Regions from separate parts of the Micromonospora sp. M61 genome, predicted to be linked through region 1. Evidence: predicted binding sites of a transcription regulator. Region 1 holds the regulator's gene; the other holds the start of a gene.
The links. Region 1 encodes HspR, which represses chaperone genes until heat shock. Its sites were predicted from a motif close to TTGAGTNNNNNNNACTCAA; they were not measured.
Positions count from the first base shown of each region.

Region 2: lon (endopeptidase La) is a predicted target of HspR. The motif match lies at 7,101-7,119, and genes of this name have one in related genera.

Region 1 covers NZ_JAGPYA010000014.1:71,407-93,614, forward strand. The annotation lists gene KBX34_RS10740 (SDR family oxidoreductase) at 1-749, opposite strand, end outside; gene KBX34_RS10745 (hypothetical protein) at 760-1,416, opposite strand; gene KBX34_RS10750 (hypothetical protein) at 1,489-2,304, opposite strand; gene KBX34_RS10755 (DUF4178 domain-containing protein) at 2,397-3,002, opposite strand; gene KBX34_RS10760 (hypothetical protein) at 3,145-3,525, opposite strand; gene KBX34_RS10765 (polyamine aminopropyltransferase) at 3,638-5,230, opposite strand; gene KBX34_RS10770 (DUF350 domain-containing protein) at 5,283-5,705, opposite strand; gene KBX34_RS10775 (DUF4247 domain-containing protein) at 5,740-6,165, opposite strand; gene KBX34_RS10780 (DUF2617 family protein) at 6,162-6,674, opposite strand; gene KBX34_RS10785 (DUF4178 domain-containing protein) at 6,676-7,302, opposite strand; gene clpB (ATP-dependent chaperone ClpB) at 7,481-10,072, opposite strand; gene KBX34_RS10795 (TetR/AcrR family transcriptional regulator) at 10,158-10,802, opposite strand; gene KBX34_RS10800 (epoxide hydrolase family protein) at 10,887-12,023, shown strand; gene KBX34_RS10805 (cation:proton antiporter regulatory subunit) at 12,177-12,677, shown strand; gene KBX34_RS10810 (cation:proton antiporter) at 12,683-13,888, shown strand; gene KBX34_RS10815 (hypothetical protein) at 14,032-14,463, shown strand; gene KBX34_RS10820 (hypothetical protein) at 14,544-14,738, opposite strand; gene KBX34_RS10825 (heat shock protein transcriptional repressor HspR) at 14,874-15,314, opposite strand; gene dnaJ (molecular chaperone DnaJ) at 15,345-16,526, opposite strand; gene grpE (nucleotide exchange factor GrpE) at 16,572-17,330, opposite strand; gene dnaK (molecular chaperone DnaK) at 17,379-19,256, opposite strand; gene KBX34_RS10845 (GTPase domain-containing protein) at 19,477-21,318, shown strand; gene KBX34_RS10850 (GTPase) at 21,315-22,208, shown strand, end outside.
Region 2 covers NZ_JAGPYA010000104.1:696-10,209, reverse strand. The annotation lists gene KBX34_RS32025 (DNA-binding response regulator) at 1-45, opposite strand, end outside; gene KBX34_RS32020 (histidine kinase) at 42-1,193, opposite strand; gene KBX34_RS32015 (hypothetical protein) at 1,326-2,198, shown strand; gene KBX34_RS32010 (DEAD/DEAH box helicase) at 2,385-4,130, shown strand; gene KBX34_RS32005 (DoxX family protein) at 4,206-4,610, opposite strand; gene lon (endopeptidase La) at 4,747-7,077, opposite strand; gene KBX34_RS31995 (manganese catalase family protein) at 7,219-8,088, opposite strand; gene KBX34_RS31990 (sensor histidine kinase KdpD) at 8,172-8,903, opposite strand; gene KBX34_RS31985 (response regulator transcription factor) at 8,987-9,514, shown strand, end outside.

The DNA.
Region 1 (22,208 bases):
CGGGGGGCGTGCCGCATGCCGGCGACGACCATCTTGTACTTCCATGCCGGGACGCTGACCATCTTGCCTTTGCGCAGGTCACGCAGGGCTTCGTCGACCACATCCTCGGCGCGGAGCCACAGCCACTCGGGCGTCTTGGACATGTTGATGCCGGCTCGTTGGTGGAACTCGGTGCGGGTGTAGCCGGGGCAGAGGGCCATCACCCGGACGCCGAACGGGCGCGCCGAAAGGCCTACGGACTCGCTGAAGTTGGTGACCCACGCCTTGCTGGCCGAGTAGGTCGAGCCGGGCATCGCCGTGCCGAAACCGGCGACCGAAGAGACATTTATCACTGCCCCATTCCGCCGTTCGGTCATCGGTCGCAACGCCGCCAGGGTCAGCCGCATGACCGCGTGCACGTTGAGCCGCAACAGCCGCGCCTCGTCCTCTGCCGTGGAGCGCAGGAACGGTTTGTTGAGGCTGATGCCGGCGTTGTTGACGAGCAGGTGCACGGGGCTGCCGTCGGCGATTCGCCGCTCCACGACCGCGCAGCCGTCGTCGGTGGACAGATCCGCCGGGATCGTCTCCACGGGGCGGCCGTAGGTGGAACCCAACTCGGTGGCCAGCTCGGTCAGCCGGGCCGCGTCACGGGCGACCAGCACCAGATGCCAGCCGTCGGCGGCCAGCCGCCGGGTGAACGCCGCGCCGATGCCTGCGGTGGCCCCGGTGATCAGGGCCCGGCGCTCGGCAGTCGTGGGGTCGAGCGTCACGGGGTGGTCCTCACCTGGGCGGGTACGGGGGTGCGGGCGGCGGCTGGTGCGGGGCGTGCTGAAACGCCGGTGGTGCGGATGGGACGGTCGGCGCGGTCGAGCGGTGGCGACCGAACCAGGCATTCGCCGCCGGCAGGGCCAGCAGCGTAGCTACTACAAGGTAACCGAGGCCCTGCGCGACGGAAAGCCCGGCGTTGAGCGGAATCCACCACGACGGGTACGCGTCGCCGATCAGCCCCAGCAACTCGGCGACAGCCTGCTCACCGGTGCCGAGTTGCAGTGGTGCGGCTCGTTCGCCGATCAGCACCGCCACGCTGCAACAGCCGGCGAGCAGGCCAAGCCCACTGACCACCCAGGTGGCAACCCGTGCGCCGTTGCGACCGGCCAGCAGCCCCAGGGCCAAGCCGGCGAGCACCGGCGCGGAGAGGGCGGCCACCACCGCAGACAGCACCGCGGACGCGCGGAGCAGGGTCACCACGTCGTCGATCTGCTCCGGGCTGGCCGAGGTGTCCCGGGCGGCGGTGCGGAACGCGTCGACCGTCCCGCCCAGCACCACCAGGTCGACCACGGCGTACGCGAGCGCGGCGACCGCCATCACCAGCAGCACGCCCGCAGCCATCAGGACGACGGCGGGCCGGCGGGCCGGTGCCGATTCCGGGTACGACACGACGAATCCCTCCGGTAGGCGTCGGGTTGCAACCTACTCGGAGGGATCGTCGGCGTGGTGCTTATCTGTCGATCAACTCGCTGACGGCGGGGTTGACCCGGGACGGTCCGCGGGCGGCGTGTCGTCCGGCCGGTTCGTGCCCGGCGGCGGCGGGTAGCTCGGCTCCCCACTCGACTGCGGGTAGCCCGGCTCACCGGACGACTGCGGGTAACCGGGCTGACCCGGGGCCTGCGGGTAACCGGGCTGACCCGGGGCCTGCGGGTAACCGGGCTGACCCGGTGCCTGGTAGCTGGCGCCCGGGGTCGGCGGCTCCCACGCCGCGGTCGGCTTGCGGAAGAACGCGTTCGCCTTCGGCATCGCCAGCAGGATCAGCGCCGCGAGCAGCGAGATCAGGCTGATCACGCCGAGCAGCAGGCTCACCGCGGTGGCCCAGGAGGGCAGAGCCTCCTCCAACCGGCGCTGGACCTCTTCACTGCTCGGCCCGTTGGCGCCGGTCTCTCCACCGGCGGTGAAACCACCGGCTGCGTTGCTGAGCAGGCCACCACCCACGCAGCAGACCATGATGCCGCCGACGATCCAGGTGGTGATCCGGGCACCGTTGCGGCCCTGGTTGTTGAAGAGGGCCAGAACGCCCAGCACGACCGCGAGCAACAGCACCAGAATGGCGCTGCCGAGGCCGATGGCGTAGAAGACGTCACCCACCTGATCGGCGTTCTCGACGTTGCTGCCCGCGTACGCGTCACGAAGGGCGTCGCGCGTCTTACCGATGGTGCTGAGCGTGATGATCAGACTGATCACCTGGCACGCCAGGAACAGGAAGAGCAGATAGCTGGAAATCGACACAATGGATGGCCGCTGACGGGCCGGCGTGCTCTGGGAATCGACCACGATTCTCCTTCCCTAAGATCGCGCCCACACCGTATCGACAACAAGCCAGTTCGGCATGCCGTGTCGACCCCGCGCGTCCCGCCCGGTTCGGCTCAGTGCTCCTCGGACGTGGGATGGATCGTCAGGTCGGCGGGGTCGAGCAGGTCACCTCGGGCGACCCGCCAACCCTCTTCGCCGTACGCCTCGAAGGAGAGCCGCGCGGCGCCACCCGACTGGTAGTCGTGGTAGCGCATCGTCCCGGCCGACGGCAGCCCGGTCTCCGCGGTGGCGGTGTAGCGGGCCTGCCCTGTCTCGGCCCACGTGTAGCGCCGGCCGCCGAGGTCGATGGTCGGGGCCCCCGGGGTGACTGTCGCGCCCGGCTCGGCCGTCCAGAGCACCAGCTCCAGTTCCGGGCCGTCCTCCACGGAGAGCCGGTGCCGGGTGCCGGAGTCGTCGTCGAGCAGGTGCTGCACCCAGCTCCAGTCCCCCTCGACCAGGCGGACCGTGCCACTCACCACGTACTCCCGGTCCTGGATCCGCACCCGGTCGCCCAGGGTCAGGCGGAGCGGGCCGTCGTCCGGCGTCCCCGCCGCACGGCCGGGTGGCAGCGTGCCGTCGGGCCGGGCCGCGGCTCGCAGCCGGGCCCGCACGATGATCACAACCACGACCGCCACGAGTACGCCAAGGGCCACCACCAGGTACACCGCTGACCCGCTCACCCGACCACCTCCCCAGGTACGTCGGCGCAGACGGTAACAACCGCAGGCACGATCCGGACCCGTACCGTGACGGACAGCTCAGCTACCGACGGCATCCGTGGTGTCGCCCGGTGTGCACCCTCGCACGTTGATGGCGGATGACTCACGCCGCAGCGAGGCGCTGGGTGGCGTAGTTCCCGATGGTTTCGCGGTCCATCACGCAGCCGACGAAGGTGGTGAACTCGCTCGGGTCGTCGCGCAGCGACGTCCAGGCCGCTCGGGCCGCCGCCGGGTCGATCCGCTCCAGCAGCGTCGCCGCGTACGCCCGGCCAGCGGGTGTGCCGTCGGCGAGCACGCGGTCGAGCTGCCGGCGTACCTCCTCGGGGTGGTCGTCGATGGCGGCCTCGACCCGTTGGTACGCCTCGGTCACCGGCAACAGCTTGCCCGCGATTCCCACCCCACCGAAGGCGAGCGTGTCAGCCGCCACCAACTCGTCGACGGCCGCGCCCAATTCGCGCTCCCAAGCCTTGCGCATCCCAAACATGCCTCCACCCTTTCCCCGTTCGCACCCACTCCACCCCGTTAGCCAAGAGGTTTGCGCCATGAGCGGACTCTCTCCTGACACAGCCACCGTGTTCAGGCGCCAGATGATGGGGTCAGTAGCCGCGCCACTCCGTGCGGGCGTAGTCGAGGACCCTCGGTTGGAGGAGGGTGCTGGGGGGCACGTTCAGGCGAGCGCGGTCGGCGGGAAAGACCGCCGCCGCCCGCAGCACGCCCGGGTCGAGGAAACGCAGCCGGAGCGCGTCGGCCGGCAGTTCCAGCACCGGCGGGACGGTTCCCGCCGTGGCCAGCAGGAACCCCCAGTCGCCGAAGGACGGCACGTCGACGTGGTACGGCACGGTGGCGAAGCCGGCTTCCCGCACCGACGCATCGATCGACCAGTATGAGCGGGGCGCGAAGTATGGCGAGCCGGACTGCACCACCAGGCGTCCCTGCTCGGCGAGCACCGACCTGATCAACGCGTAGAACTCGACGGTGTAGAGCTTGGCGGTGGCCGTCTCGTCCGGGTCGGGCAGGTCGGCGACCACCACGTCGAAGCGCTCGGCGGCGGTACGCAGCCAGCCGAACGCGTCGGTGTTCAGCACCCGTACGCGGGGGTCGTCGAGCGAGCCGCCGTTGAGCGCCCGCAGCTGCGGCACGGTGCTGGCCAGGGCCACCACCGCCGGGTCGAGGTCGACCACTGTCACCCGGCGGACGTCCGGGTACCGCAGGATCTCCCGGACGGCGAGGCCGTCGCCAGCACCGAGAACCAGGACGTCACCGCGCGGGCCGCGCATCGCCGGATGCACCAGCGCCTCGTGGTAGCGGTACTCGTCGACCGAGCTGAACTGGAGATCACCGTTGAGGAACAACCGCAGGTCGGTGTCGGCGTGGCCAACCTCCCGCACCGACCGGGTCAGCACGATCTCCTGGTAACGGGAGCGTTCGGCGTACACCACGGGGTCCCGGTAGAGCTGCTGCCGGGCGGTCACCTCGAAGTCGGCGGCGGTCACCCAGGCGTACCCCAGGCAGAGCGCGACCACGACAGAGCCGGCGCCGAGGACGAGCCGGGCCCGGCGGCTCAGCTCCCTCCGGAACACCGTGCAGACCAGGGCGAGGCCGGCCACCGCGTTCACCGCGCCGACCACCAGGGCACCCTTGAGCTGGCCGAAGACGGGGATCAACAGGAACGGGAAGGCGAGCCCGCCGAGCAGCGCGCCGACGTAGTCGGCGGCGAACAGGTCGGCCACCGCACTGCCGGCGGCCTGCTCGCGGATGCGCTGCAGCATCACCATCAGCAGTGGAATCTCCGCGCCGATCAGCAGGCCCAGCACGAAGGCGGTGCCGACCAGCGCCGGGCCGTACAGGTCGAGCCAGGCGAAGGCGGCGTAGAGGCCGAGCACGGACAGACCACCGAGCAGGGCCAGGGTCAGTTCGATCACCGCGAACGCGGCGGCGGCCCGGGGCTGCAACGGCTTCGCGGCCAGCGCGCCGACGCCCATCGCGAAGACCATCACGCCGAGCACGATCGACGCCTGCCCGACGGTGTCGCCGATCAGGTAGCTGCCGAGCGCGACCAGGGCCAGCTCGTAGACCAGCCCGCAGGCGGCGCAGACGAAGACCGCGAGCAGCACCGCCGCGCGGGCCAGCCGCCAGTGCGGTCGGGCCTCGGTGCCGCCGTCGACCACCGGCGGTGCCCCGGTGCTCATGACCGCCCCGGGTACGGCCGGCCGGCACCGACCGGTCGCGGACCCCCGGCCATCAGAGGATCGCGGCGGCGATGATCGCGCCGGTGGCCAGGTGCACCACGGCCGACACCCACACGGCGGGGTGCGGCTCCGGGTCGACCAGCAGCTCGCCGAGCCGGCCGGGGGTCACCGCGTCGAGCAGCAGGAACGCGGCGGCCATGATGACCAGGCCGACGATCCCGTACGCCGCCGCGCCGACCAGCCCCAGGGCGAAGTCGTCGTCGCTGGCGACGATCGCCGCGACCACGATGGTGCCGACGCCGAGCAGGTTGGATGCGAGCAGCAGCGCCGCGTTGCGGTTGCGCTCGGTCCAGATCAGTTCGTGGAGCTTGCCAGGGGTGGTCAGGTCGACCAGCGCGTAGCCGACGCCCATGAGGACGACGCCGACCGCGCCGAAGGCGAGGGTGGCCAGCAGATCGGTGACGAGGTTCTGCACGGAAGGGCTCCAGGTGAAGGGGTCGGGTGTCGGGCTACTTGCCGGTGCCGGGGCCGCCGCCCCGAACGCTGCTGCCGCGTCCCCAGCCCCAGTACGACCCGACGGTCGAGTGGTAGCGGGGGTGAGCGGTGTCCATGTCCTCGAGCAGGATCACCGAGCCGGCGGCGATCGGCAGGATCACCACCGAGTCGTCGTCGTAGCGCAGGTAGACGCCGCTGCTGTCGGCGTACCGGTCGGACGGCTTCCATGCGTCGGTCAGTTCCTTGGCGACAGTGGTCGGTGACTTGGACGAGGTGTACGCGGTTGCTTGCCGGCCGATGTCCCGGCTGGCCGCTCGCGAATACCTGTCCTGCACGTAGGCGCGCGGGGAGAAGGTGCCGTTGACGAGCGCGAAGGCCGCGACCAGCACGCCGACCACGGCCACCGCCGCGCCCACCACGAACCAGCGTCGGTACGTCATCGCAGTGCCACCACCGTCTCGGTCAGGACCAGCTCATTGGTCTGGGGGTACGCGTGCCAGGTACGCCAGCCGACCGACCCGTGCGGCAGGTCGGTGCGTACGGCCAGCGCGGTGACCGCGTCCGGGTCACCGGGAAAGACTCCGACCAGGGCGTACGGGTCGCCGGCCAGGTCGGCGCGGAGCCCGGCGATCCGAATGTGCAACTCGCCGTCGGCGGGGCGCAGCACGCTGGCGGTGAAGCGGTAGCCGCCCGCCTCGTCATGCAGGGCGCCGGGCAGGTGCGGCGGCCGACCAGGCAGGCAGGCGACCGTCTCGGTGAGTCCGGCCGCATCACCGGGTTCGGCCAGTACGACCTGGTGGGACGCGCCGAGCAGGCGCAGCCGCAGCCGGACCTCCCCGGGCAGCGTGAGGTCGTGGACGTGCAACGCGGGCCGCTCCGGCCCACCGAGTGCCAGGCTCAAGTCGGCGGCGCAGGTGTCGACGTACGGGGTGTGGAGGCTCACCAACACGTCAGCTGGCCTCCGGTCCGGCCTGCGGGTACACCATCACGTCGGCGCGGTGCAACTGCTCGCCCCGGGCGACCTCCCAGCCGGCCTGGCCGTACGCCTCGAAGGAAAGCCGTTCGCCGCCCTGGGCCCGGTAGTCGTGGTATCGAAGGGTGCCACTGGGGTCGAGGCCGGTGCTGCCGGTGGCCGTGAAGCGGGCCTGACCGGACTCCTCCGAGGCGTAGCGGCGGCCGGCAAAGTCGAGGGTGGATGCACCCGGGGTGATCGTGGCGGCCGGCTCGGCGGTCCAGAGCACCAGCTCCAGGTCCGGGTCCTCCTCCACGGAGAGCCAGCGCTTGTCGCCCTCGACGGTGTCCAGCAGGTGCTCGGCCCAGCTCCAGCCACCCTCGTTCAGATGCACCGAGCCCCGGACCGCGTACGACACCCGGCGGATCTCGACGATGTCGCCGGGCTTGAGCCTGCGCGGGTCGCCGCGGAGCGCGTCGCTGTCGGTGTCCCGGAACGGGTCGGCGGGTGCCGCCGGCCGGGCGGCCTTACGGCCCTTGCGTACCGCCACCACCGCCACCACGACCCCGGCGACTCCGATCAGACACCCCAGCGTCGTTACCAGGTACGCCACAGGACCATTCATGCCGACCACCTCCCCAAGTGCGTCGGCGGGAACGGTAACAACCCCGCGCACCTGGGGAAACAAATCATTCTCTGGTGATGCGGCAGCTACGCAGCGTCCCGGTGGAGTGTCGGTGGGGGCGGAGAACGTGTCGGGCCGACCCCGCCTGCGGAGGCGGGATCGGCCCGGGTGCGACGGATCAGGCGGCGGTTACGGAGAGGGTGTTGGTTTCGGTGGCGCGGTCCACCTTCACCGTTTCGCCGTCGCGGATCTGGCCGGACAGGAGCGCCTTGGCAAGCTGGTCGCCGATTGCCGTCTGGATCAGGCGACGCAGCGGGCGAGCGCCGTAGATCGGGTCGTAGCCGTGCTCGGCGAGCCAGTCCCGAGCGGCATCGGTGATCTCCAGGCCGAGCCTGCGGTCGGCCAACCGCCGCCGCATCCGGTCCAACTGGATGTCGACGATCGAACGCAGATCGTCACCCAGCAGCGAGGCGAAGACCACGATGTCGTCCAGCCGGTTGAGGAACTCCGGCTTGAAGTGCGACCGCACCACGGCGAGGACACCCTCCCGGCGCTGCTCCTCGGCCAGGGTCAGGTCGCTGATCACCGACGACCCGAGGTTGGACGTGAGGACCAGGATGGCGTTGCGGAAGTCCACAGTGCGGCCCTGGCCATCGGTGAGCCGACCGTCGTCGAGCACCTGGAGCAGCACGTCGAAGACGTCCGGGTGGGCCTTCTCCACCTCGTCCAGCAGGATCACCGAGTACGGCCTGCGGCGCACCGCCTCGGTGAGCTGGCCGCCCTCGGTGTAGCCGACGTAGCCGGGCGGGGCGCCCACCAGGCGGGCGACCGAGTGCTTCTCGCCGTACTCGCTCATGTCGATGCGGACCATCGCCCGCTCGTCGTCGAAGAGGAACTCGGCGAGGGCCTTGGCCAGCTCCGTCTTGCCGACACCCGTGGGGCCGAGGAAGAGGAAGCTGCCGGTCGGGCGATCCGGGTCGGCGATTCCGGCTCGTGCACGGCGTACCGCGTCGGAGACCGCGCCGACCGCCTCGGCCTGGCCGACCACCCGGCCGCCCAGAGACTCCTCCATCCGCAGCAGCTTGGCCGTCTCGCCTTCGAGCAGGCGGCCGGCGGGGATGCCGGTCCAGGAGGCGACCACCGCGGCGATGTCGTCCGCGCCGACCTCCTCCTTGAGCATGGCGCCGTCGGCCTGGAGCTGGGCCAGCTCCTCCGCGGCCTGCTTCAGCTCGACCTTGAGGGCGGGGATGCGGCCGTAGCGCAGCTCGGCGGCGCGCTCCAACTCGCCGTCGCGCTCGGCCCGCTCGGCCTCACCGCCGAGGCGCTCCAGCTCCTCCTTCGCGGTGGAGAGCTTGGTGATGTGGCTCTTCTCCGTCTGCCAACGCTCGGAGAGCACAGTGAGCTGCTCGCGCTTGTCGGCCAGCTCCTTGCGCAGCCGCTCCAGCCGCTCGGCGGACGCGGCATCCGGCTCCTTGGCCAGCGCCATCTCCTCGATCTCCAACCGGCGGACCGCCCGCTCGATCTCGTCCACCTCGACCGGCCGGGAGTCGATCTCCATCCGGAGCCGGGACGCGGACTCGTCGACCAGGTCGATCGCCTTGTCCGGCAGGAACCGGTCGGTGATGTAGCGGTCCGACAGTGTCGCGGCGGCGACCAGCGCGGCGTCGGTGATCCGTACGCCGTGGTGCACCTCGTAGCGCTCCTTGAGCCCTCGCAGGATGCCGATGGTGTCCTCGATCGTCGGCTCACCGACCAGCACCGGCTGGAAACGGCGCTCCAGAGCCGGGTCCTTCTCGACGTGCTCGCGGTACTCGTCCAGCGTGGTGGCGCCCACCATCCGCAGCTCACCACGGGCCAGCATCGGCTTGAGCATGTTGCCGGCGTCCATCGAGCCCTCGCCCTTGCCGGCGCCGACGACGGTGTGCAGCTCGTCGAGGAAGGTGATGACCTGCCCGTTGGAGTTCTTGATCTCCTCCAGGACGGACTTGAGCCGTTCCTCGAACTGCCCCCGGTACTGCGCACCGGCGACCATCGCGCCAAGGTCGAGCGAGATCAGCTTCTTGTCGCGCAGCGACTCGGGCACGTCACCGGTGACGATCCGCTGGGCCAGCCCCTCGACGATCGCGGTCTTGCCGACGCCGGGCTCACCGATCAGCACCGGGTTGTTCTTCGTACGCCGGGAGAGCACCTGGATGACCCGGCGGATCTCGGAGTCACGGCCGATGACCGGGTCGATCTTGCCGTCCCGGGCGCTGGCGGTGAGGTCGACGCCGTACTTGGTCAGGGCCTGATAGGTCTGCTCCGGATCGGCGGTGGTGACCCGGCGGTCGCCACCCCGCACGGTGGGGAAGGCCGCGACCAGGGCTTCCTCGGTGGCACCGGCCGTCTTCAGCGCACCGGACACCGCGCCGCCCACCCGGGCCAGCCCGGCGAGCAGGTGCTCGGTGGAGGTGTACTCGTCGCCCAACGGTCGGGCGATCTGCTCGGCGGCGCCGATGGCGTTGACGAACTCCCGAGCCAGGGTCGGCTCGGCGATGCTGGAGCCGCGGGCGGCGGGAAGGCCGTCGACCGCGCGCTGGGCGGCCCGGCGCAGCTCGGTCGGGTCGGCCCCGACGGCGCGCAGCAGGCCGGTGGCGGTCGAGCCGTCGGTGTCCAGCAGTGCCAGCAGCAGGTGCCAGGGCTCCACTGTGGCGTGACCACGCTGGTTGGCCAGCGCGACGGCGCCCGTGATGGTTTCGCGGCTCTTGGTGGTGAGTCTTTCGGTGTTCATGGGCTCCCCCGGATCGGCGTTGTCCACTGAGTTGGACACAACCAGAGTTGAGCGTATTCCGCTCAACCTTAGCGCGTGATGCCCATCACTCCCGGCGACGCCACCGCCAGTCGAACTCTCCAGCGGCGGGCGCCGGGCCGGGCAGCGGATCCGTGGCCGGTCCGGTGGACAGACCCGCCAGCAGCACCGCGAGCTGGCGTCGGCGCAACTGCCCGGTGCGCTCCGAATCGGGTACGCGCACCGCGGCGCACGCCTCCAGCAGCAACCCCAGATCCTGCACGACCGCGTCCGGCCGCAGCCGACCGCTGGCGCGGGCCCGCTCGAACAGGGCGGTGGCCAACTCGTTGGCGCGCATCGCGTCCCGACCCATCTCCTCGGTCGGAGTGAACATGCCCGCCAGGTGGACGGTGAGCGAGTGCACGTCGGCGTCGACCACCTGGGTCAGGAAGGCGCTGAACGCGGTCCAGTCGTCCGGCTCGGCGAGGGCGGCCTCGGCCGCGGCGACGTACCGGCGCAACCCGTCATGGCAGAGCTGGCGCAGCAGGTCCTCCTTGCCCGCGTACCTGCGGTAGAGGGCACTGATGCCGACCCCCGCGCGTTCGGCGACGGCGGCGATCGGCGCCTTCGGGTCGTCCAGGAAGACCGCGCGGGCGGCTTCGAGGATGACCTCGTCGTTGCGGGCGGCCTGGGCGCGGCGGCCGGCCAGCGTCTTTCCGGGGGGATTCGGCATGGCCTCAGACTACCAGTGGAACGGATCATTCCGGTCTGCTACTCTGATTGCAGAACGAAACATTCCGTTCCGAAGGAGCTTCAGATGACCGGCACCGCGATCCGCCCGTTCCGCGTCGAGATCCCGCAGACCGCCCTCGACGACCTGGCCGACCGGCTGGGCCGCACCATCTGGCCCGCCGACCTGCCCGGCACCGGCGACTCGTACGGGATGAGCAGCGACCGGGTCCGCGCCCTCGCCGACCGGTGGCGGGACGGCTTCGACTGGCGCGCCGTCGAGGCCCACCTGAACGCCCACCCGCAGTTCGTCACCGAGATCGACGGCGAGCAGATCCACTTCCTGCACGTCCGGTCGACCCGGCCGGACGCCACCCCGCTGGTGCTCACCCACGGCTGGCCAGGCTCGGTGCTGGAATACCTCGACGTGATCGCCCCGCTCACCGAGCCGACCGACCCGGACGCGCCGGCCTTCCACGTGGTCATCCCATCGCTGCCCGGCTTCGGCCTCTCCGGCCCGACCCGCAGCGCCGGGTGGAACCGGCACCGCACGGCCCGCGCCTGGGCCGAGCTGATGAACCGCCTGGGGTACGCCAGCTACGGGGCGGTCGGCAACGACGCCGGCTCGATGGTCGCGCCGGAGTTGGGCCGGATCGACCGGGACCACGTGCTCGGCGTCCACGTCACCCAGCTCTTCTCGTTCCCCTCCGGCGACCCGGCCGAGTTCGCCGGGCTGTCCGAGGCGGATCAGGCCGCGCTCCAGCACCTCCAGTGGTTCTACGAGAACAAGTTCTCCTTCAACCAGGTGCACAGCCAGCAGCCACAGACCCTGGCGTTCGCGCTGGCCGACTCCCCGGTCGGGCTGCTCGCCTGGAACGCGCAACTCTTCGACGAGAGCCTGGACGCGGACTTCATCCTGGCCAACGTGGCGCTCTACTGGTTCACCGGCACGGCCGCGTCGGCGATCCGGTTCTACTGGGAGGACGCGCACGCCGAGGAGTCACCGACCGGGCCGACCACCGCGCCGACCGCGCTGGCGATGTTCCCCGGCGACTTCCAGTCCATCCGCCGCTTCGCCGATCGGGACCACGCGAACATCGTCCGGTGGACCGCGTACGACAACGACGTCGACGGCCGCGGTGACGTCGGCGGTCACTACGCCGCCCACCAGGCCACCGAGGTTCTGGTCGCCGACATCCGCGAGTTCTTCGCCAGCCTCCGCTGACCACGACGAACCCGGTGCCCGCGCCCGCTCCACCGGGGGCGGGCACCGCCACGTCCCGCCCCGCCCTCGGCCCTGCTGGACGTGTCGGGGCTGGTCGGAGGGCCGAGGGCTTCCAAGATCTGCGTTCTGTTCACGAAGCGGTAGCCTTGGTGGGTGCGAGTACGTGTCGAGCAGACCGCCTTACCCGGGATCGGGGTACGCCACGATCTGGTGACGGAGTCAGGACGCCGTTTGGGCGTCGTCTCCCACCGCAATGGCCGCCGTGATCTCGTTCTCTACGACCCCGACGATCCCGATGCCTGCCAGTCGGACATTCCGCTGACCGACGACGAGGCTGAGGCCCTGGCCGACATCCTCGGCGCGTCGCTGATGCTCGGTCAACTCTCCGGGCTCCGCGAGCAGGCCGCCGGTCTGCTCACCGAGCAGATCGCCATCACGGCCGGGTCGCCGTACGTCAACCGGAAGCTCGGCGACACCAAGGCGCGTACCCGCACGAGCGCCTCCATCGTGGCGGTGCTTCGCGAAGGCGAAGTCATCGTCTCGCCACTTCCCTCCTTCCGCTTCGCGGCCGGCGACGTGGTGGTCGTTGTCGGGACCCGACGGGGTCTCGACGGCGTGTCCGCCATCCTCGCCGACAGTGACCCGGACGGCTGAGGCGGATGCACGATTCCACCACTCTGCTCGTCGAAGTCGGCGCGCTGCTGCTGCTGCTTGGCGTCCTCGGTCGGCTCAGCCGCCGGGTAGGCCTGTCCCCCATCCCTCTCTACCTGTTCGCCGGGCTGGCGTTCGGGCACGGCGGGCTGCTTCCGCTCGCCGCCAGCGAGGAGTTCTTCGCGGTCGGCGCCGAGATCGGCGTCATCCTGCTGCTGGTGATGCTCGGCCTGGAATATTCGGCCAACGAGCTGGTCGGCAACCTCCGATCGGCGGCCCCGGCCGGGCTGATAGACGGCGTCTTCAACGCGCTGCCCGGCGCGGCGTTCGCCCTGCTGCTCGGCTGGGACTGGGTGGCCGCCCTGGTGCTCGGCGGCATCACCTGGGTCTCCTCCTCCGGCGTGATCGCCAAGGTCCTCGCCGACCTGGGACGACTCGGTAACCGGGAAACCCCGGTGATCCTCTCGGTCCTGGTGATCGAGGACCTGGCGATGGCGCTCTACCTGCCGCTGGTCACCGCCGTACTGGCGGGCACCGGTCTGCTCGGCGGTGGCATCGCACTCGCCGTCGCGGTGGGCACGGTGCTGCTGGTGCTGGTGGTCGCCATCCGGTACGGCCACCTCATCTCGTCCGCCCTGTCCGCGAAGGACCCGGAGGCGCTGCTGCTCGGCGTACTCGGTCTGACCCTGCTGATCGCCGGGCTCGCGGCGAAGCTGCAGGTGTCGGCGGCGGTCGGCGCGTTCCTCGTCGGCATCGCGCTCTCCGGCCCGGTGGCGCACCACGCGACCGAGTTGCTCTCCCCCCTGCGGGACCTGTTCGCCGCTGTGTTCTTCGTCTTCTTCGGCCTGGTCACCGACCCACGGGACATCCCGCCGGTGCTGTTGCCGGCGCTCGCGTTGGCCGTGGTCACCATGGCGACGAAGACGCTCACCGGCTACCTCGCGGCGCGTCGGGTGGGCATCGCGGAACCCGGCCGATGGCGGGCCGGCCTCGCACTCGTACCCCGAGGTGAGTTCTCCATCGTCATCGCCGGGCTCGCGGTGGCCGCCGGGAGCGTCGAGCCGCAGTTGGCGGCGCTGGCCGCGACGTACGTCCTGATCACCGTGGTGACCGGGCCGATCCTCGCCCGGCTGCCGGACTTCCCGTGGTTCAAGCGGTGGCTGCGCACCCGCGCGGCGGCCCAGCGGGCGGCACCGGTCCCGATCCACGACTGACCGCGCAGCCCCGACCCCAACGGTTGCTGAATTGCTCCCCACGGGGACTACCGCAGCACTCGACGGCAGGTTACCGTTTCGCCCCAGCAGCCAGGGTCCGCAGGCAGCGCAGCCAAACGCGGGCGAGAGCGGAAGGTTGGCCGGTGAGCGTGCAGGAATCGACGTTCCACGGCTTCGCCAACCCCGTCGACCCGAGTCCGGCGGAGTTGCGAGCTTGGGCGTACCAGCCTGATTCTGTGCCGTTGGCTTCGATGCCGCCCGACTGGGACCTGCTGGTCTCCGGCGATCGACTGGTGTTGACGCTCTTCGAGCTGGCGATGGACCCGTCCTGCCCGGCGCGGCGGTTCGCGTTGCACTGCCTCTACATCTACGCGGCCGACGGCATCCGGACGAACTTCCGCGCCCACCCGAAGCGTCGCTTCCGCAAGCTCGTCGAACAGGCCGAGCGTGAGGGCGACGAGCTGATGAAGATCTGGGCGCACAACGGCCGGGTGCTGCTGGCCCGACCGGATCTCTTCGTCTACCGGGACTGGTGCGAGGGCGGCCTGGTCCGCGAGAACCGCCGCCTCGGCTGAGGTAGCGTCCCGGCCCGCACTCAGCGACAGCGAACGGGCCGGGACCCCCCGTGGGTCCCGGCCCGCACGTCGGTCACCGGTCAGTCCTGCTGCCGTTCCGTCTCGGCTCGGCCCTTCTCGCCGCCGTGGTCGTCCCGGCCGGCGAACCGACCTCCGACGACCCGGTCCCGGTAGGTTCCCTCGGTCACCTTGTCGAACTTCTTGCGGACGGTCTCGGCCAGTTCTTCCAACCGGTCTTCCGCCTGCTGGGCGACCTTCTTCGCCGGCTCCGCCATCGCTCCCCCTCGCCATGCCGGTAGGTCCGTATTAAGCCGATTGGACCGTATCGACAGGCTAACCGAAGCGGCCCGGACCGCGCCGGGAAATCCGGTACGGTCCGGGCCGAAAGACAGCGCCGGGTGAGCGGTTGGTCAGCGATCGGGCATGCGGCGGGGTCGCCAGACGACCAGAGCAGTGGACGTGCGGTTGGTCGGCACCAGGTCCCGACCCGGGAAGCGGGCCAGCGACTCCAGCTCGGCCACCCGGCGGTACGCGGCGTCCAGCTCCGCCTCCAGCCGGGCCACCCGCTGCTGCGCCTGCTCCAGCAGCCGCTCCAGCCCGATGATCCGCTTGACGCCGGCCAGGTTGATCCCGTCGTCCTGACTGAGCCGCTGGACCTCGCGCAGCAGCACCACGTCGCGCACGCTGTACCGACGTCCGCCACCAGCGGCCCGGCCGGGCTGCACCAGCCCCAGCCGGTCGTACTGGCGCAGGGTCTGTGGGTGCATCCCCGCCATCCGGGCCGCAACCGAGATCATCAGAACCTTGGCCTCGTAGGCAGGGTCACCCGAACCGAGGAACTCGCCCGACATGCCGCTCACCTCCGCGTCCACTCCATCGGACTAACTGACCCGACGCACCCGAGCGTCGAGATGTTCCCGGGCCGCCGGCGGGCTCTGCTCGGCGAACGCCTCCAGTGCTGTGCGCGCCTCGTCCGACAGTCGGGCCGGGACCACCACGTCCAACGTGACCAGCAGGTCACCGGCCTGCCCGTCGCGGCGGACCACACCCTTGCCGCGGGCCCGCAGCACCCGTCCGCTCGGCGTCCCCGGCGGAACCCGCAGGGTCACCGCGCCGTCGAGCGTGGGCACCCGCAGGTCCGTGCCGAGCACGGCCTCCGCGAAGGTGACCGGCACGGACAGCGTCAGGTCGTCGCCGGTACGCCCGAACAGCTCGTCCGGCCGAACCTTGACCTGCACGAAGAGGTCACCAGCGGGGCCGCCGCGCTCGCCTGCCTCACCGCGCCCGGCGAGCCGGATGCGCTGACCGTCGGCCACCCCGGCCGGGAACCGCACGTTCATGGTGCGGGTCTTGGTGACCCCGCCGCTGCCGTGGCACTCCGGGCACTTCTCCTCGACCACGGTGCCGACGCCCTGGCAGTTGCGGCACGGCTCGGAGAAGCTGAACGCACCCTGGTCGCGGGTGGTCACCCCAGCGCCGTGGCAGACCGTGCAGGTACGCGGCTGGGTGCCGGGCTTGGCCCCGTTGCCGTGGCAGGTCTCGCAGACTCCGGGGGCGCGCAGCGTCAGGGGCAGCGTCACCCCGCGTACGGCGTCACCGAAGTCCAGTGCCACCTCGGTCTCGACGTCCCGACCACGGGCCGGACCGCGCGGTGCGGCCTGCCCACCGGCCTGGCCACCGGTGAAGATCGAACTGAACAGGTCCTGGAAGCCCGCTCCGCCGAAGCGACGGTCGCCGCCTCCACCGCCGCCGAACATGTCGGAGACGTCGAACGGCATGCCGCCCGGCTGGCCTCCGCCCCGGGCGCTGCGCCGGAACGCCCCCGAGCCGAACAGCGAGCGCATCTCGTCGTACTCGCGACGGCGACCCGTGTCCGACAGGACGTTGTAGGCCTCGGACGCGGCCTTGAACCGCTCCTCGGCCTTCGGGTCGCCCGGGTTGTGGTCCGGGTGCGACTCCCGGGCCACCTTGCGGTACGCCTTCTTGATGTCATCCGCGGAGGCGGCCTTGTCCACGCCGAGCACGGCGTAGAAGTCCTTCTCGATCCAGTCCTTCGAACTCACCGGTCCACCCCCTCTCGACCCTCGCGGCCCGGTCACTGTCTCGCACTATTCCGGATCCGCGACCGCGACCAGCGCGGGGCGCAGCAGCCGCTCACCGAGCTGGTAGCCGCGCCGCATGACCTGGACGCAGGTCGGCTCGCTGACGTCGGCCGAGGTCTGGTGCGCGACCGCCTCGTGCCGGGTCGGGTCGAACGGGTCGCCCTGCTCGCCGAAGGCGTTCAGGCCGAACTTGCCCAACGCGGTGGTGAGCTGTTCCGCCACCGTGCCGAACGGCCCGACCAGGTCGCCGTGTTCCCGGGCCCGGTCCAGGTCGTCCAGGATCGGCAACAGCGCGGCCAGAACCGAGCCGGTCGCCTGCTCCTGCACCAGGCTGCGGTCCCGGTCGACCCGCTTGCGGTAGTTGGCGTACTCCGCCGACACCCGCTGCAGATCCCTGGTGCGCTCGTCCAGCTCGGCCCGGAGCGCCTCCAGCTCGGCGCCGAGCGAGGTGCCCGTGCCGCCGCCGTCGACCGGCTGCGCCGGGGCGTCCACCACCGCCGGGCCGGATGGTTCCGGACCGTCGGTGGCGTTGACCTCGACCTCGATCTCGTCGACCACCACTTCGGCGTCCTCGACCAGGCCCTCGGCCGGTACGCCGGTCTCGGCGTCGGCCGCGGTGCCCTCAGGCTCCGACGTGTCGATGAGCTTGCGGTTGTTGCGGATGACGACCCGCTCCTTGTCGCCGGTGGTCGGCTCCGTGGGCGCGGAGCCACCCGGCGTCGACCCGGTGTCGGCCGGGTCGGCGGCTCGTGGCTTCTGCGTCATGCGGCTACCTCATCCCCTTCGCCGTGGATACGCGTCCGAGGCCGGTGGTCACTTCTTGCCGTCCTCGTCCACGATCTCCGCGTCGACCACGTCGTCGGCCCCACCGGCCTGCGCACCGGTCGTGCCGGTCGCACCGGTCGCGCCGGCCGCACCCGGGCCAGGCTCGGCGCCCGGCTGCTGGCCCTGCTCGGCCTGCTGCGAGTAGAGCAACGAACCGGCCTGCTGGGAGACCTGCGCGAGCCGCTCGTGCGCGGACTTGATCTTCTCGATGTCCTGGCCACCGAGGGCGCCACGCAGTTCGCCGAGCGCCTCGTTGAGCTGCTCCCGGTTTTCGGTGGGCAGCTTGTCGCCGCTCTCGGCAAGGAACTTCTCGGTCTGCCACTGGAGCGCCTCGGCCACGTTGCGGGTCTCGGCGTCGTCGCGACGGCGCTTGTCCTCCTCCGCGTGCTCCTCGGCGTCCCGGCGCATCCGCTCGATGTCGTCCTTCGGCAGCGAGGAGCCGCCGGTGATCGTCATCTTCTGTTCCTTGCCGGTGCCCAGGTCCTTGGCGTGCACGTTGACGATGCCGTTGGCGTCGATGTCGAAGGCGACCTCGATCTGCGGCACGCCGCGCGGCGCCGGCGGGAGGCCGGTCAGCTCGAAGGTGCCGAGCTTCTTGTTGTAGGCCGCGATCTCACGCTCACCCTGGAAGACCTGGATCAGCACCGACGGCTGGTTGTCGTCCGCCGTGGTGAAGACCTCGGAGCGCTTGGTCGGGATGGTGGTGTTGCGCTCGATCAGCTTGGTGAAGATGCCGCCCTTGGTCTCGATGCCCAGGCTCAGCGGGGTCACGTCGAGCAGCAGGACGTCCTTGACCTCACCCTTGAGCACACCGGCCTGGAGGGCGGCGCCGACGGCGACGACCTCGTCCGGGTTGACGCCCTTGTTGGGGTCGCGACCGGTGAGCTGCTTGACCAGGTCGGTCACGGCGGGCATCCGGGTCGAACCGCCGACCAGGATGACGTGCTCGACGTCGGAGATCTTGATCCCGGCGTCCTTCACGGCCTGCTCGAACGGGCCCTTGCAACGATCCAGCAGGTCCTGCGTCATCCGCTGGAACTCGGCGCGGCTCAGCGTCACGTCGAGGTGCAGCGGGCCGGCCGCGCCGGCGGTGATGTACGGCAGGTTGATGTTCGTGGTGGTGGCGGCGGACAGCTCGATCTTGGCCTTCTCGGCAGCCTCACGGAGGCGCTGGAGGGCCATCTTGTCCTGACCGAGGTCGATGCCGTGCTCACCACGGAACGTCTTGACCAGGTGGTCGATGATCCGCTGGTCCCAGTCGTCGCCACCGAGCTGGTTGTCACCGCTGGTCGACTTGACCTCCACGACACCCTCGGCCAGCTCCAGCAGCGACACGTCGAACGTGCCGCCGCCGAGGTCGAAGACCAGGACGGTCTGCTCCTTGGAACCCTTGTCCAGCCCGTACGCCAGGGCGGCCGCGGTCGGCTCGTTGACGATCCGCAGCACGTTGAAGCCGGCGATCTCACCGGCCTCCTTGGTGGCCTGGCGCTGGCTGTCGTTGAAGTAGGCCGGAACGGTGATCACCGCGTCGGTGATCTGCTCGCCCAGGTACGCCTCGGCGTCCCGCTTGAGCTTCATCAGCGTCCGGGCCGAGATCTCCTGCGGGGTGTACTTCTTGCCGTCGATGTCGACGGACCAGTTCGTGCCGACCTCGCGCTTGACCGACCGGATCGTCCGATCCGGGTTGGTCACTGCCTGACGCTTGGCGACCTCGCCGACGAGCACCTCGCCGTTGCGGGCGAACGCGACGATCGACGGAGTCGTCCGCGACCCCTCAGCGTTGGCGATGACGGTGGGCTCACCGCCCTCGAGAACGCTGACGCAGGAGTTCGTCGTGCCGAGGTCGATACCGACCGCACGTGCCATGTTCGCTTCCTCGCTTCGTAAGGTTGTGCAGGTGACGGGCACTGCCCGCGGCTGCCTGGCGAGCACCGCCCGCAGCGGGCCCCACCACAAGTTGAGTGAACTTGACTCAATAGTGCCACGCGTTGGCGAATCGTCAAGTTGAGTTGAGTCAACCCGACGCAACCCACCCGTTATTACCGTCCGGTTGTCTTCTCTTGCATCGGTCGGGCACGCTTTAGCGGTGACGACGCACGGCGATTCCGCCACCCGTTCCGGCGCGCCCGCCGTCGCATCCCGCACCGGCCCGCCGGACGCCGCGGAGGAGCCGCCCGCCACCACCGGGGACGACAGCCTCCCCGGCGCACTGTCGGGCCTCCGGGAGGCGATCGGTGCGACCCGGTATCCCCTCGCGCTGCCCACCGCCGGGTCCGCCCGGCACAACGCCACCGCCCTCACCGACCAGCTCGACGACTATCTGCTGCCCCGGCTCGCCCGGCTGGACGCCCCACTGCTCGTGGTGGTCGGCGGTTCCACCGGCGCGGGCAAGTCGACCCTGGTCAACAGCCTGGTCAAGGCCCGTGTCAGCGCCGCCGGCGTGCTCCGACCGACCACCCGCTCGCCGGTGCTGGTCTGCAACCCGTCCGACGCGGCCTGGTTCCGGCAGGGGGACCTGCTGCCCGGGCTGACCCGCACCACCGAGCCGAGCGAAGATCCGCGCGCCCTGCACCTCGTCACCGCGCCGGCCCTGCCCGCCGGGCTGGCCTTCCTCGACGCGCCCGACATCGACTCGGTGGTCGACGCCAACCGGGCGCTCGCCACCCAACTGCTCGCCGCCGCCGATCTCTGGCTCTTCGTCACCACCGCCGCGCGGTACGCCGACGCGGTGCCCTGGGAGCTGCTGCGCAGCGCCCGGTCGCGAGGCGCGGTGATCGCCATGGTGCTGGACCGGGTGCCCGCCGAGGCCACCGAGGAGATCGCCGCGCACCTGAGCGAGATGCTCGCCGAACAGGACCTCGGCCGGGCGCCGCTGTTCGTGCTGCCGGAGACCTGGGTCGACGGGCAGGGGTTGCTGCCCGAGGGGGTCACCGCATCGCTGGCCGACTGGTTCGCCCGGCTGGCCGGCGACGCGGACGCCCGGGCGGCGGTGGTCCGTCAGACGCTGGACGGGGCGCTGGCCGCCCTGCACCCCGCCGTCGAGGAGCTGGCCGACGCCGCCGACGAGCAGCTCGCCGCCGCCGACGGGCTGGACGAACGGGTCCGGGCCGCATACCGGGGTGCCGAGCGCACCGTCGAGCAGGGGCTCCAGGACGGTCGGTTGCTCCGGGGCGAGGTGCTCGCCCGCTGGCAGGAGTTCGTCGGCACCGGCGAGCTGTTCCGCACCCTGGAGGCACGGATCGGCCGCCTGCGGGACCGGGTGGTGGCCGCCGTCACCGGCCGGCCGGCGCCCTCCGTCGAACTCCGCAACGCCATCGAGTCGCAGCTGGTGACGCTGTTGCGCGGGGTGGCCTCGGAGGCCGCCGAATCCGCGTACACCGGCTGGAAGGCACACCCTGCGGGCGCCGACCTGCTCGAACCGGCGCTCGCCCACCCGAGCGCCGACCTGCCCGAACGCGCCGAACGGATGGTCCGGGACTGGCAGCGCGGGGTGCTGGAGCTGGTCCGGGTCGAGGGCGGGGACAAGCGGTTCGTGGCCCGCACCGCCGCGTACGCCGTCAACGCCACCGGGCTGGCCGTGATGATCGCCGTGTTCGCCTCCACCGCGTTCATCCCGACCGGGCTGGAGCTGGCCACCGGGGCCGGCACCACCGTCGCCGCGCAGGCCGTACTCCAGGCGATCTTCGGCGACCAGGCGGTGCGTACCCTCGCCGCCAAGGCCCGCACCGACCTGCTGAAGCGGGTGCGGACGCTGCTCGACGCGGAGGCCGACCGGTTCCTGAGCCGCACCGCGGACGCCCGCCCCGCCGCGGACGCCGGCGACGGCCTGCGCCGGGCCGCGGGCCGGGTCGAGCTGGCCCGGCACCGCAGCGGCCTGTCCGCCGCCGGCAACACTCAGCCGGCCGCCGACGAGGAGGGTTTCCGGTGACGAACATCACCGGCCGGGTACGCGAGGCGTTCCGCGGAGACCAGCGGGTCGACGCCGACGCGCTGATCGCCCGACTGGACGCGGTACGCCGGTTCCTGACCGCTGTCGACGGCCTGCTGCCGGACGCGGAGCTGGTGCCCGCGCACACCCTGGTCGAGCGGGCCGGCACCCGACTCGCGCTCTCCCGGGACCACACAGTGGTCGCCCTGGCCGGCGCCACGGGCAGCGGCAAGTCCAGCCTCTTCAACGCGCTGGCCCAGCTGGAGCTGTCGCCGGTCGGGGTCCGTCGGCCGACCACCGGCGTCACCCACGCCTGCGTGTGGGGCCCACTGGAGGGCGCCAACCGGCTGCTCGACTGGATCGGCGTGCTGCCCCGACACCGTTTCGTCCGGGAGAGCGCCCTGGACGCGGACGACGAGACGGCGCTGCACGGGCTGATCCTGCTCGACCTGCCCGACTTCGACTCGGTCCAGCGGTCCCACCGGCTCGAGGTGGACCGACTGCTCGGCCTGGTCGACCAGGTGGTCTGGGTGGTCGACCCACAGAAGTACGCCGACCGGGTCATCCACGACAGCTACCTGCGCGAGTTCCACCGGCACCGCGACGTCACACTGGTCGTGCTCAACCAGGCCGACCGGCTGCCCCCGGCGGAGGTGCCCCGGGTCCTGGACGACCTGCGCCGATTGCTCGACACGGACGGGCTGACCGGTGTGCCCCTGCTGTCCACCACCGCCATCGACCCGGCCGGAATGGTCGGGCTGCGCGGTGCCCTGGAGCGGACCGTCGCCGAGCGGCAGGCCGCGCTGCGCCGGCTCGCCGGTGACGTCGACACGGTCGTCGCCGGGCTGGACGAGCTGGTCGGCTCGGCCAGACCGGCCGGTGGGCCGGAC
Region 2 (9,514 bases), on a different contig from region 1:
GACCCGGATCAGATCCTCGTCGTCGGCGAGCAGGACACGGATCACGACGGCACCGGCACTGTCGCCTCCAGGGTGAACACCCTGTCCTCCCGGCGGACCCGCAGCTCTCCCCCGACCGCGGCCAGCCGGTCGGCCAGGCCGCGCAGGCCGTGGCTGTGCTCGTCCGGGCCGCTGTCGTCGGCCCCGTCGTTGGCGATGGTCATCCTGGCCCCGTTCTCGTCCCGGTCGATGTGGATCCGGCACCACTCGGCCCGGCTGTGCCGCAGCACGTTGGTGCCCGCCTCGCGCAGCACCGCCGCCAGTTCGGTGGCGGCCGGCTGAGGCAGGTCGACGTGTGGTGGCACCGTGCAGCGCACCCCGCAGGAGCGCAGCACGTCTGCCACCGCGGTCAGTTGCTCGCCGAGGTCGACGGCCCGGTAGCCGTGCACGCTCTCGCGGACCTCGGCGAGCGCGGACGCGGCCAACCGTTGCACCTCGGCGGCCTCCCGCCCGGCCCGCTCCGGGTCGACCGGTGCGAGCCGCGCGGCGAGTTCGGCCTTCAGCGCGATCACGGTGAGGCTGTGCCCCAGCAGGTCGTGCACGTCACGGGCGAAGCGCAGCCGTTCCTCGGCGGCGGCCAGCCGGGCCTGGGCGGCCTGACCCTGCCGAGCCTCCACCAGCAGGTCCCAGAACCAGACCTGGAACCAGTTGACCGCTGCCACGCCCGCCCCGATGCCCCCGGTCACGGCCAGGGACCGCCCCACGGACCCGCCGGTCCACCAGGCCACCGCCGCCGACACGAGCAGCGCGCCGGCGGTGACCGCCAGCGCGCCCGGGAGGCGGACCAGCAAGGGGGCCATCCCGACCAGGGAGGCCCCGATCCACGCCCAGGTCGGCCAGGTCCCGGCCGCGACCGGGGCCACCAACGGCACGGTCAGCGCCGCCACGACGACCAGGCCGAGCTGGGCGCGACGTCGCCACCGTTGCGCGAGCCAGGGGGTGACCGCCGCGTACAGCACAGCGGTCTGGGTGGTCGCGAAGAGGAGGATCCCGACCGCGCCGAGCGCGACGCGGCCGGGGGACGGCTCCCGCGTCAGGCCGGCCGTGGGCAGCAGGACAGTCGCCCACACGCCGGTGGCCAGCGACAGCAGCGTCGCCCGCCGGGCCCGGTGCAGCCGGCGGTCCGCCCGGGGGGTCACCGCCTCGCTCGCCACGCACCGATCCTAGGACCGCCCGGCGCCCGGTCCACCCGTGCGAGATGTCACGGTTGGACCGTGCGATCCGCACGGGATTCCGGTGACGGACGAGCCTGCCCACCGCGCCGGGACACCGGCAGTGTCAACGGCATGGAAAACACACGGGTGTACGCGGACAGCATGGTCGTACCGTCGCCTGCGCCGATGCCGGCAGCGCCCGGCACCGGCACGCGGCGGCTGTGGTGGCATCTCGCCGAGATGGCGCTGGCGATGGTCGTCGGGATGCTGCTGCTCGGGCCCCTGTGGGACGCGGCCGGCGCCCCGCTCGGGATCACCGGGACGCTGGACCGGCCGGACGTCGCCGCGCTGGTGATGGCCACGAACATGACGGTCGGGATGACGGTGTGGATGCGCTACCGGGCGCACCACTGGCGTGGGGTCGTGGAGATGGCCGCGGCGATGTACGTGCCGTTCCTGTTGGTGCTCGTACCGTTCTGGGCCGGCCGGCTCGATGGCGACGCCCTGATGCTCGGCGGTCACCTGCTGATGGTGCCGGCGATGGTGCTGGTGGCGGTGCGCCATCGGCACGAGACGCCGGTGTCGGTACGCCGGCACCCGACCATGGTGGCGCTGGCCCACCGCTGGCCGACCGGGCTGGCGCTGCTGATGACGGTGGACATGTGGGTCGAGCCGAGGGTGCTCACCCCGTGGACGATGCTGGTGCTGCCCGGTGGGTACCTGCTGATCGGCGTGGTCCGACGCACCCTGCGCGGGCCGGGCGTGCTCGCCACCCAACTGGTCGGCCTGGTCGTCTGGGTCGCGCTGACGCTGGTCGCGGTCGCGGTCGGGGGTCAGACGGCCGCGTGGCTGGTGGCGCTCGGTTGGCTGGCGCACGCCGGGTGGGACCTGGCCCACCACCGCACCGGCCGGGTGGTGCCGCGCGGGTACGCCGAGTGGTGCGGCGTGTTCGACACGACACTGGCGGGCACCATGATCCTGGCGATCCTGACCGGCGCTGTCTGACGGCTCTGGCCGCCGGGCCGAACGGGCAGGATCGGCGCAACAACGGTGAAACTGCTGCCTCAGGCGTCGCGGAGGCAGCAGTTTCAGCGTTGCTGCGCCGATCCTGTGGGGGTGTCCCGGGGCGCTGATCGCGCTCTTGTGGCGGTCGGCGCAGCGGCTTGGACGGCGTAATGAAAGGCTTGGCACATGAGTTCCGCACCTGCACAGCACGACGCACCGATCGACGCACCGATTGACGCCGCCCCCGCCGGCGCCGAAGAGGTGTACGCCTTCACCGAGCTCGGGCTGCGTCCCGAGCTGCTGGGCGCGCTGTCCGCCCTCGGCTACGAAGAGCCGACCCCGATCCAGCGGGAGGCGATCCCACCACTGCTGGAGGGTCGGGACCTGCTGGGCCAGGCGGCCACCGGCACCGGCAAGACGGCGGCGTTCGCGCTCCCGCTGCTGAACCTCATGACGGCGCACCGCCAGGGCGGTGACCCGGTGGCGCTGGTGTTGGTGCCCACCCGTGAGCTGGCGGTGCAGGTCTCCGAGGCGTTCCACCGCTACGGCAAGGACCTGGGCGCCCGGGTGCTGCCGATCTACGGTGGGCAGCCGATCGGGCGGCAGCTGCGGGCACTGGACAGCGGTGTCGACGTGGTGGTGGCCACCCCCGGGCGGGCCCTCGACCACATCGCCCGGGGCACGTTGCGCCTGGGCGGGCTCGCCACGGTGGTGCTCGACGAGGCCGACGAGATGCTCGACATGGGCTTCGCCGAGGACATCGAGGCGATCCTGGAGCACGCTCCGGCCGAGCGTCAGACTGTGCTCTTCTCGGCCACCATGCCGTCGCGCATCGACGGGATGGCCCGGCAGCACCTGCGCGAGCCGGTCCGGATCGAGATCGGTCGGGAGCCGACGGTCGCGGGCGAGGCGCCGCGGGTGCGGCAGAGCGCATACATCGTGACCCGCGCCCACAAGCCGGCCGCGTTGGGCCGGGTGCTGGACGTGGAGTCGCCCACCGCGGCGATCGTGTTCTGCCGCAGCCGGGAAGAGGTCGACCGGCTGACCGAGACGATGAACGGCCGGGGCTACCGCTCCGAGGCGCTGCACGGCGGCATGAGCCAGGAGCAGCGCGACCGGGTGATGGGCCGACTGCGGGCGGGCACCGCCGACCTGCTGGTGGCCACCGACGTGGCGGCCCGTGGGCTGGACATCGAGCAGCTCTCCCACGTCGTCAACTACGACGTGCCGTCCGCCCCGGAGTCGTACGTGCACCGGATCGGCCGGGTGGGTCGGGCCGGCCGCGAGGGCGTGGCGATCACCCTCGCCGAGCCGCGTGAGCACCGGATGCTCAAGACCATCGAGCGGGTGACCGGCCAGCGGATCACCATCGACAAGATCCCCACAGTGGCCGACATGCGGACCCGCCGGTTGGAGCTGACCCAGGCGGCGCTGCGGGAGAGCCTGCTCGAGGACGACCTCGACCCGTTCCGGGTCATCGTGGAGACGCTGACCGACGAGTTCGACCTGATGGAGGTCGCCCTCGCCGCCGTGAAGCTGGCCCACGAGGTGACGTCGCCGGGCTCCGACGACGAGGAGGAGATCCCGCAGGTCCCGGTACGCGGTCCCCGCGAGGGTCGACCGGAGACCGGCGGCCGGGGCGGCGACCGGCGGGGCGGGGGCCGGCCGCGCTCCGGCGGCGGCAACACCGTCCAGGTCTTCGTCGGCCTGGGCCGGCGCGCCGGGGTGCGCCCGCAGGACCTGGTCGGCGCGATCACCGGGGAAACCGGGATCCGTGGTCGGGACATCGGCTCGATCGAGATCGCCGACCGGTTCTCGCTGGTCGAGGTGCCGCAGGGGGTGGCCGACGAGGTGATCTCCGGGTTGCGCCAGAGCACGATCAAGGGCCGCAAGGCCACAGTGCGCCGCGACCGCGGGGGCGACGAGCGCTGAGCACGCCGCCGGCGACCGCCGGCCCGAGCACGCCGCCGGCGACCGCCGAGGTACGACGGTCGCCGGCGCTGCGGATCAGAAGGAGTACGGCCCGAACCGGCCCCACGCCACCACGGCGGCGAGCACGAGCAGCACCGCGCAGGTGATCGCGCCTTGCAGCTCCGTACGACGCTGCTCCGCCGTGTCCTGCTTCTTCCTGTCGCGCAGGTGCACGAGGACGCCGCCGATCATGACGATGACCAGCCCGGTGGCGGCGAGCGGGGTGAGCACTGTGGCGATGCCGGTGAGTGGGGGCAGCACCAGCCCGAGGGCGGCCAGCAGCTCGACGGCACCGAGCGCCTTGACCTGGGTCGGCGGGACCGGGTCCACCCACCGCATCATCTCGCGCAGCTTGTCCTTGGGCTGGGTCAGCTTGGCGAAGCCGGCGCCGGCGAAGACGACGGCGAGCAGGATCTGGATGATCCAGAGCACCACGTTCACGGGGGTTCCTCCAGGGGGACGCCTCGCGGCGAAGAAGAGGTAGTTGAAGATTCAAGCGAGACAGTAGACCTCTCCCCGCGTACGCAGAGGACCCCCGCCGTCTCCAAAGACGGCGGGGGTCCTTGTGTTCGGAGCGTCAGGCCGCGAAGAGCGCCGGACCGTCCAGCGTCTTGACGTCGGCCGGGCGCAACGCCAGGGCGAGCACGTCGGCCACGTCGGCCAGGGTGTGCACGGTCAGCGCCTCGCGCACCTCGGTCGGCAGGTCGTCCAGGTCGGGCTCGTTGCGCGCCGGGATGATCACCTCAGTGAGGCCGGCCCGGTGCGCGGCGAGCAGCTTCTGCTTCACCCCGCCGATCGGCAGCACCCGACCGGACAGCGTCACCTCGCCGGTCATCCCGAACTCGGGACGGACCGGGCGGCCGGTGACCAGCGAGGCCAGGGCCGTCACCATGGTGATGCCGGCGCTCGGGCCGTCCTTGGGCACTGCGCCCGCCGGGAAGTGGACGTGGATCCGGCGTCCGGCGAGGACGTTCGGGTCGATGCCGAACCGGCGCCCGTTGGAGCGCAGGTACGACAGGGCGATGTGCGCCGACTCCTTCATCACGTCGCCGAGCTGGCCGGTCAGGGTCAGCCCCGGCTCGCCCTCCATGCTGGTCGCCTCGATGAAGAGCACGTCCCCACCGGCGCCGGTGACGGCGAGGCCGGTTGCCACGCCGGGCACGGCGGTGCGCTCGGCCGACTCCGGGGTGAACTTCGGTCGCCCCAGGTAACGGGTGAGGTTGTCGGTGTCGACGCGTACCGGCGACGGGTCGGTCGCCAGCGTCACCGCCACCTTGCGCAGGATCTTGGCGAGGCCACGTTCGAGCTGCCGGACACCGGCCTCCCGGGTGTACTCCCCCGCGATCAGCGCCAACGCCTCGTCGGCGATCTCCACCTCGTCGGCGGTCAGCCCGGCCCGCTCCCGCTGCCGGGGCAGCAGGTGGTCACGGGCGATGGCGACCTTCTCGTCCTCGGTGTAGCCGTCCAGCATGACCAGTTCCATCCGGTCCAGCAGCGGGCCGGGGATGGACTCCACCACGTTGGCGGTGGCCAGGAACAGCACGTCGGACAGGTCGAGGTCGACCTCCAGGTAGTGATCCCGGAAGGTGTGGTTCTGCGCCGGGTCGAGCACCTCCAGCAGGGCGGCGGCCGGGTCACCGGCGTAGCCGGCGGCCAGCTTGTCCACCTCGTCGAGGAGCACGACCGGGTTCATCGAGCCGGCCTCGCGCAGCGCGCGGACGATCCGACCGGGCAGCGCGCCGACGTAGGTGCGCCGGTGACCGCGGATCTCCGCCTCGTCGCGGACGCCACCGAGCGACACCCGGACGAAGTTACGCCCGAGCGCGCGCGCCACGGACTCGCCGAGGCTGGTCTTGCCGACCCCGGGAGGGCCGGCGAGGGCGAGCACCGCGCCGGAGCCGCGACCGCCGACCACGCCGAGGTTGCGCTCGGCACGACGGTTGCGCACGGCCAGGTACTCCAGGATGCGGTCCTTCACGTCGGCCAGGCCGGCGTGGTCGGCGTCGAGCACCGCCCGGGCCGCGGCCAGGTCGGTGTTGTCCTCGGTACGCGTGCCCCACGGCATTTCGAGCACGGTGTCCAGCCAGGTGCGGATCCAGCCCGCCTCCGGGGAGGCGTCGCTGGCCCGCTCCAGCTTGCCGACCTCGCGCATGGCCGCCTCGCGGACCTTCTCCGGCAGCTCGGCGGACTCGACCCGGGAGCGGTAGTCGGCCGAGCCGTCCGGCTCGTCCTCACCCAGCTCCTTACGGATCGCGGCGAGCTGCTGGCGCAACAGGAACTCCCGCTGGGACTTCTCCAGCCCCTCGCGGACGTCACTGTTGATCTGCTCGGTGACCTCCTGCTCGGCCAGGTAGTCCTTCACCCAGCCGACCAGCAGCTCCAGCCGGGCGGTCACGTCCGGCGCGGTGAGCAGTTCGGTCTTCTGGTCCAGGGTCAGCCAGGGCGCGTAGCCGGCCGAGTCGGCCAGCTCGGACAGGTCGGTCATCCGCTCCACCGCGTCGATGACCTGCCAGGCACCCCGCTGCTGGAGCACGGAGGTCACCAGGGCGCGGTACTCGCGGGCGAGTTCCCGGGCGCGGCCGGCGGGAGCGGGTTCGTCGAGTTCGGAGGCCTCGACCCAGAGTGCGGCGCCGGGGCCGGGCACGCCGGAGCCGATCCGGGCCCGGGACAGGCCACGGATGACGGCGGCGGGCTCACCCTCGGGCAGCCGGCCGACCTTCTCGATGGTGGCGACCACGCCGACCGGGCCGTACTCGCCGTCGATGCGCGGCACGGCCAGCAGCTTGCGGTCGCCGGTGGCCCGGGCTGCGTCGATCGCGGCCTGGGTGGTCGGGTCGAGGGTCACCGGGATGACCATGCCGGGCAGCAGCACGGCGTCGGTCAGGGGAAGTACCGGAAGAGTTGCCATCGAACACCTGCTATCACGTTGAGTTGAGCGTGTCTGGCTCAAGTAACAAAGCGTTCCCCTTGTTCCGCTCTGTGACCCAGACCACTCTTCCGGCCGGTCCGTCGGGCCGCCCGAAACCGGCGGGCGACCCGACCGGACACCTCAGGTGAGCTTGCTCTTGACCGTGTTCACGACCGAGCCGGCCACACCCGGACTGGTGCCGTACAACCGCGGGTCCCCCGGCGGCAGCACCGGCTCCGGGGCGTTCGCCCGCGGGGCGTCGTCGTACCGGAACTCGCCCTTGCCATCCGGCGAGGGCCCGGACGCCCAGCGTCCCTCGGAGGAGTCGGTGCCCGAGGAGAAGCCCAGGTAGGTGTAGCCGTACTCCTCGCTGAGGTCGCCGGAGTCCGGGAACGCCTCCGGCACCGGCATGTCCTCCAGGCCGTCCTCCTTGAGCTGCTCGATCGCCGCCAGCCACATGTTCTGGTGCATCGTGTCGCGGGCCAACAGGAAGCGCAGCATCTGCTTGACGCCCGGGTCGTCGGTCATGTTGAACAACCGGGCGACCTGGAGACGACCCTGCGCCTCCGCCGTGACGTTGAGCTGGAAGTCAGCCAGCAGGTTGCCGCTGGCGGTGATGTACGAGCCGTTCCAGGGCACCCCGTTGGAGTCGGCGGGCAACGCGCCACCGCCACCGTGGATGAAGTGCGCCGGGTTCGACCCCGCGAAGGTCGCCGCGCCCCCCGGATCCTCCGCGATCCCCTCGGTCAACGACAGCGGTGCGCTGTCCAGCAGCCGGGTGATCATCGTGACGATCATCTCGACGTGGCCCATCTCCTCGGTGCCGACGTCGAGCAGCAGGTCCTTGTACTTGCCGGGCAGCCGGCAGTTCCAGCCCTGGTAGAGGTACTGGTTGGCGACGGTCATCTCACCCCACTTGCCGCCCAGCACCTCCTGCAGGCGACGGGCGAACGCGGCATCCGGGCCGTCCGGCTTGGCTTCGAACTGCAGGTCCTTCACATGGCTGAACATCTGACCCCCTCATGACGGGAACTGGTAGAGAGTGCCGTTCCCGCCTCGGTGACCCGACCGGGCCAACCCATGTCCCGCTGGGGTCAGCGCAGCGGGTGAACCGTCGGCAGCAGCACCTCCAGCGCCACGCCGCGCGGTCGCAGTCGGTGCACCCGCAGCGCTCCCCCGTCCGGCACGAGGAGCTGCCGCACGATCCACAGCCCCAGCCCGGACATCCCCACCGCCGGCGCCGGGCGGCGCAACGCGGACAGCAACGCGTCGTCGACCCGTCCCTCGTCGGTGACCAGGACGCTCAGGCCAGGCCCACGCACTGTGGCGTACAGCCCCACCTGCCCGTCCGGTGGCCCGTGCCGCAGCGCGTTCTCCACCAGGTTGACCAGCACCTGGCGGGTCCGTCCGGCCGGCACCGGGCAGGCGCCCGCCCGCCGGGTGGCCCGCGCACGCCGTCGACCGCCCGGCACCAGCGCGGCGGCCTCGCGCAGGATGCCCGCCAGCGGGACGGCCGGCTCCGGCTGTGGAGCCAGCGCCAGCGCGCCGGTGCCGGCGGTCGCGTCGCGCAGCAGGCTCTGCAGGTGGACGGCCTGGTCGCGGGCCAACTCGCTGATCGCCTGCCGGTCGGCGCCGCTGAGCTCTCGCTGCTCGTCGGCCAGCGCGCGGGTCAGCGACGTCAGGGTGCTGATCGGCGTACGGAACTCGTGGCACAACACCCGCAGCAGCAACTCCGAATCCGCCACCGGTGGTCGCATCTCGCCTGGAGTTGGCTCGATCCGGCGCAACCCTCGCAGCAGGCCCTGCAGACCGTGGCGTGCGCGCATCCACCCGACTCCCCTCGTTCGGTGCGTACCCGCATGATCGGTACCCGCTGGGGAACGGCGCAGACATGCCGGGAGCCTCCACCATGCGACTTGTCGTCGTGGACGATCACCCCCTCTTCGTCCGCGGCCTCGAACTGCTGCTCCCCATCACCACCGACGGCCGCGCCGAGGTGGTCGCCTCGACCGGCGACGCCGCAGCCGCCGCGGCGCTGGTCAGCCAGTGGCAGCCCGACCTGGCCCTGGTCGACCTGCACATGCCCCCACCGGGAGGCATCCGGGCGGTGGGCGCGATCCGGCGGACCACCCCACGGGTACGGGTGGTCGCGATGTCCGGTTCAGCCGACCCGGCGCCGGCGCTGGAGGCGCTGCGGGCCGGTGCCGAGGGGTTCCTGCCGAAGACCAGTGAACCGGAGGAACTGCTGCCCCCGCTGCTGGCCGTCCTGGAGGGGTGGGCGGTGCTGCCGGCCGAACTGCTGCACGCCATGCTGCGGCCCACCCGCGCCGCGGCGGTCGACCTGGACGGCGAGGAACGTCGGCTGCTGCGGGCGATCGCCGTCGGCCGCAACACCATCGAGATCGCCGACGAACTGCACGTCTCGGAGCGGACGGTG